Regions from separate parts of the Stenotrophomonas sp. YJH_SMC_110 genome, predicted to be linked through region 1. Evidence: riboswitches for the same ligand, from Rfam matches in the RefSeq annotation. Region 1 holds a riboswitch; the other holds the start of a gene.
What was found. A riboswitch is a leader RNA that binds a small molecule or an ion and turns the genes downstream of it on or off. The one in region 1 is predicted to bind thiamine pyrophosphate.
Positions count from the first base shown of each region.

Region 2: another riboswitch for thiamine pyrophosphate. It lies ahead of AC5P6H_RS15765 (TonB-dependent receptor); the one in region 1 lies ahead of thiC (phosphomethylpyrimidine synthase ThiC).

Region 1 is NZ_JCAFSM010000001.1:285,696-288,088, reverse strand. Features, by position in the region: gene AC5P6H_RS01250 (BCCT family transporter) at 1-664, opposite strand, end outside; TPP riboswitch at 930-1,031, shown strand; gene thiC (phosphomethylpyrimidine synthase ThiC) at 1,114-2,393, shown strand, end outside.
Region 2 is NZ_JCAFSM010000008.1:193,619-196,011, reverse strand. Features, by position in the region: gene AC5P6H_RS15765 (TonB-dependent receptor) at 1-1,354, opposite strand, end outside; TPP riboswitch at 1,425-1,520, opposite strand; gene AC5P6H_RS15760 (phosphotransferase enzyme family protein) at 1,619-2,393, opposite strand, start outside.

The DNA of each region.
Region 1 (2,393 bases):
TCATCTGCACGGCGACGGTAGCCTGCACGCCGAACACGCGCTCGATGCCGGCGGCGATCTGGATGGTGCCGAAGCCCAGCGTAGTCGCGACACCGATCGCGGTGGCGACCACTGCAGCGATGTTGACCGCCCTACCGATCCAGCCGCGATGGTGGCGGCCGATGATCGGCTGCAGCATGTCGCTGACCAGGCCGCGGCCGTTGCGGTTGAACTGGAACCAGGCCATTGCCAGCCCGATCAGCGCATAGATGGCCCACGGATGCAGGCCCCAGTGGAAGAATGCATAGCGCATCGAGGCGCGTGCCGCATCCAGGCTCTGCGGAGCAAGCCCTTCCGGTGGCTTGCTGAAGTGCGAAATGGGCTCGGCGGCGCCCCAGAACACCAGGCCGATGCCCATGCCGGCGGCGAACAGCATCGACATCCAGCTGGCTCGCGAGAACTCGGGCTCGGCGTCTTCGCCACCGATGCGCAGGTTGCCGAAGCGACCGAAAGCCAGGTACATCAGGAACACCAGGGCCAGGAATACCACCAGCAGGTACAGCCAGCCGACGCTGCGGATGACTTCTGCCAGCATCGACTGCACCACGGCATTGAAGGGGCCTGGTGCAATACCGGCAAGCAGCACCAGCAGCAGAACGAGTGCGATGGAAACGCGAAACACCATGAAGGAGCTTCTCCGATCAAGGGATTGAGGGGAGCGAGCAGAGCTTGCAGCGAAGGACCGGCGGCATGCAGCGCGAACCGGGCAGGGGCCGCGTCGGCGGCGAAGGACGCATCGGTCGCTGGAGGGCGACGGACGTGCACGTTACTGAACGCGACGTCATGGTTCTGTTAACGAACAACGATCCGGATCAGATCCGCTTTCCACAGGAAAGCGGATCTGACCGCGGGGGCAACTCCCGGAGCGGGCGGTCTATGCTCTAATGCACGCCAAGAAGCGGGGGTACCGCGGCCATGTGGCCACGGTTGAGACAGTCCCTTGGAACCTGATCCGGCTCATACCGGCGTAGGGAAGCTTTGCAGTGCAGCCGTGCCCGGACACCGCCCAAGGACCGTCCGTGCGCGGTCGCAGTGCGCCGCCGCTTCGTCCCTGACCTTCCTGGACGATGCCCGATGAACGCACAGCTCTCCGCCCTGCAGCAACAGGCCCAGCAACTCTCCGAATCCGTGACCCGGCCCATTCCCGGCTCGCGCAAGATCCACGTACCCGGTTCGCGTCCGGATCTGCAGGTGCCGATGCGCGAGATCGCGTTGACCCGCACGCCGACGCTGTTCGGCGGCGAGGAGAATGCACCGGTCACGGTCTACGATACGTCGGGCCCGTACACCGATCCGGACGCGCGTATCGATCTGTCCGCGGGCCTGCCGGCGCTGCGTCGTGGCTGGGTGGAGGAGCGCGGCGATACCGAACAGCTCGACGGCCTGAGTTCGTCGTTCGGCCGCGACCGCGAGCACGATCCGAAGCTCGATGCTGTGCGCTTCCCCACACGCAGCCTGCCGCGACGTGCACGTGCAGGCGCGAACGTCACCCAGATGCACTATGCGCGCCGCGGCATCATCACGCCGGAAATGGAATTCGTCGCCATCCGCGAAAACCAGCGGCTGGACGCGATCCGCGATGCCGGCCTGCTGCAGCAGCACCCGGGCGAGGCGTTCGGCGCCTCGATCCAGAAGATCATCACGCCGGAGTTCGTGCGCGATGAAATCGCGCGCGGCCGCGCGGTGCTGCCCAACAACATCAACCATCCGGAAAGCGAGCCGATGATCATCGGCCGCAACTTCCTGACCAAGATCAACGCCAACATCGGCAACAGCGCGGTGTCCTCGGGCATTGCCGAAGAGGTGGAGAAACTGGTGTGGGCGATCCGCTGGGGTGGTGACACCGTGATGGACCTGTCCACCGGCAAGCACATCCACGAAACCCGCGAGTGGATCATCCGCAACTCGCCGGTGGCGATCGGTACCGTGCCGATCTACCAGGCGCTGGAGAAGGTCGACGGCCGCGCCGAAGCGCTCACCTGGGAGATCTTCCGCGACACGCTGATCGAGCAGGCCGAGCAGGGCGTGGACTACTTCACCATCCACGCCGGCGTGCTGCTGCGCTACGTGCCGCTCACCGCCAAGCGCGTGACCGGGATCGTCAGCCGTGGTGGTTCGATCATGGCCAAGTGGTGCCTGGCGCACCACAGGGAGAATTTCCTCTACACGCACTTCGAAGACATCTGCGAGATCATGAAGGCCTATGACGTGACCTTCTCGCTGGGTGACGGCCTGCGCCCGGGCTGCATCGCCGATGCCAACGACGCGGCGCAGTTCGGTGAGCTGGAGACGCTGGGTGAGCTGACCAAGATCGCCTGGAAGCATGATGTGCAGACCATGATCGAAGGCCCCGG
Region 2 (2,393 bases), on a different contig from region 1:
CATCGCCAAAGCTCATCCGGTCCAGCGCGAAGAACGCGGTCTGGCGGCTGTCCAGGCGTCGTGCGGAGGGGCCGGGCATCTTCGGCGACGGCTCGAACACGGGCACCTGCGGGTCGTGGATGTTGCTGGTGCCGACGTACTCGTTGACGCTCGGGCGCTTGTCCACGGTGCGGCGGAAGTAGTCGGCACCGAGGGTCAGCTGATGGCCGACGCTGCCGGTCTCGAAGCGGCCACGCAGCTCGGCACGGGCCTGCTGGTTGCGGCGGGTGTCGTCCGGGCTGCGGTAGTCGTAGACATCGTAGTCGCCGTTGGGCGCGAAGTAGTTGCCTGGCACGCTGCCATCGGCGCACTGCACGGCGTAGTAGCAGCCGTAGGCGAAGGCGACGTTGTCATCGATCACCGAGCGGCTGTGGCCGACCGAGACGCGCGACTGCCAGGCATCGTTGAAGTCGTAGGTATGCAGCGCGGTGATGTTGGTGCTGGCGATATCCACCGGGCGCTGCCACGGCTGGTAGCCGAGCAGGTGCTCGCGGTCGACACCGCGCGGCAGGTCACGCGCGCCCAGCAGCTGGTAGCCGGACACCGAGCGCTGCGAGCTGGTCTGGTAGTTGGCATCCACTTCCAGCTTGCCGCGCTCGCCGATCAGCCAGTCGGCGGCCAGCGAGTAGAAGTTGCGGCGGCCATCGGCGTGCGCGACGTAGGAATTGCTGGAGTCCCATGCGGCATTCAGGCGCAGGCCGAAACGCGGGGTGATCCAGTGGCCGACATCGACGGCGACGTAGCGTGAGCCTTCCGAATCGGTGCCGAGCGTGGCGGTGCGTACTTCAGCCGGGCGCTTGCCGATGTAGTTGATGATCCCGCCCGGCGCCATCACCCCTGCCGCCAGGCCGGCTTCACCCTTGAGGATCTCGACCGACTGCACGTTCTCCAGCGCCAAGCGTTGCTCGCCGGCGATGGACAGCCCGTTGAAGCGGTAGCCGGTGGCGGCGTCCAGCGCGAAGCCGCGGATGGCGATGTTCTGGTAGTAGCCCACAGGTGCATACGCATCACCCAGCGAGGCATCGTTGCTGGCCAGCTCGGACAGCGAACGTACCTGGCGACGTTCGAGATAGTCGCGCTCGAGCACGTTGACCGAAGCCGGCGTGTCCTTCCACGAACCGCCGCCGAAGGCATTCACGCGCGAGGTATCGGCCTTCGGCTTGCCGGCCTCCACGCGCACCGCCGCCAGTTCGGTCGGCGAGCGTTCGGCACCAGTGGCAGCCGCATCGGTGGTGGCCTCGGCCTCGCTGGCATGCAGCGGCAGCGCGGCGCAGAGGGCGAGTGAGAGCAGGGTGGGGCGCAGGCAGCGGTTCATTCGGTTCGTCTTCGGACAACAAGGGAGACGAAGCGACGGCGCGCAGGTGCACCGGCCCATGATGGGGGTGTGGCTGCGGCTCAAAGCTCCCTACGCCGGTGCAAACCGGATCAGGTTCCAAGGGACTCTCTCAGCCTGGCAGATCCAGGCACCCCCGCTTCAGGTGACCATTTCACTACAAATGGTACGGATTTGCGAGCGCCAGCCGGGGTCAGATCCCTTTCCTGCGGAAAGGGATCTGACCGCAACGCTGCGTCAACCGGATCACGCGACGGCGTGCAGGGCCTGCAGCAGTGCCCGTCCCGGCGCGCTGTGGAACCACGCCGGATGGCCCAGCATGAAGGGCTGCCAGGCCACGTCGGCATTCGCGGTTGAGCGGGTGACACCTTCGAAGTACTCCACTTCGGACAGTGCGAAGTCGAAATGGACCATTGGCAGCAGGTCGGCCAGCAGGTGCACGCGTGCCGCCGACAACGGCAGCACCTCGCGGTAGCCGTCGAGCAGGGCCAGCGCGATATCGATGCGCACCGCCTCCATGCCGCGCTCCAGTTCCAGCCACGCCACGGCGTTGCGCTCGATCGCGGTGGCGAGGTCGAACAGCGCGCTGGTGGGCGACGCCAGGCCGAAATCCAGCACGGTGCTGACCTCGCCGTTGCGCCACAGCAGGTTGGAGACATGCCAGTCGTTGTGCGCCCACAGCCGGGGCTCGGCGCGCAGGCGCTCGGCCAGACCGGCGTGCCACGGCAGCACGTCGCGCTGCAGCTGTGCTTCCCATGGAATGCGCGCGAGATAGCGTGCCAGCCCGGGACGTTCATCCAGTCCTGCCTTGATGGCGGCGATCGGATCGTCGGCACGGATCAGGTCGTCGCGCGCCACCAGCAGATGGGTGCTGCGCTGGGGCGCGTGGTAGCTGGCGGCGGCACGGTGCAGCTGTGCGAGCGTGCGCCCTGCTTCGCGGGCCTGCGCGACATCGGTCAACAGCGACCACGACACCGCGTCGCGATACAGGTCGTCGCCCACGCCGACATCGTGCAGTTCA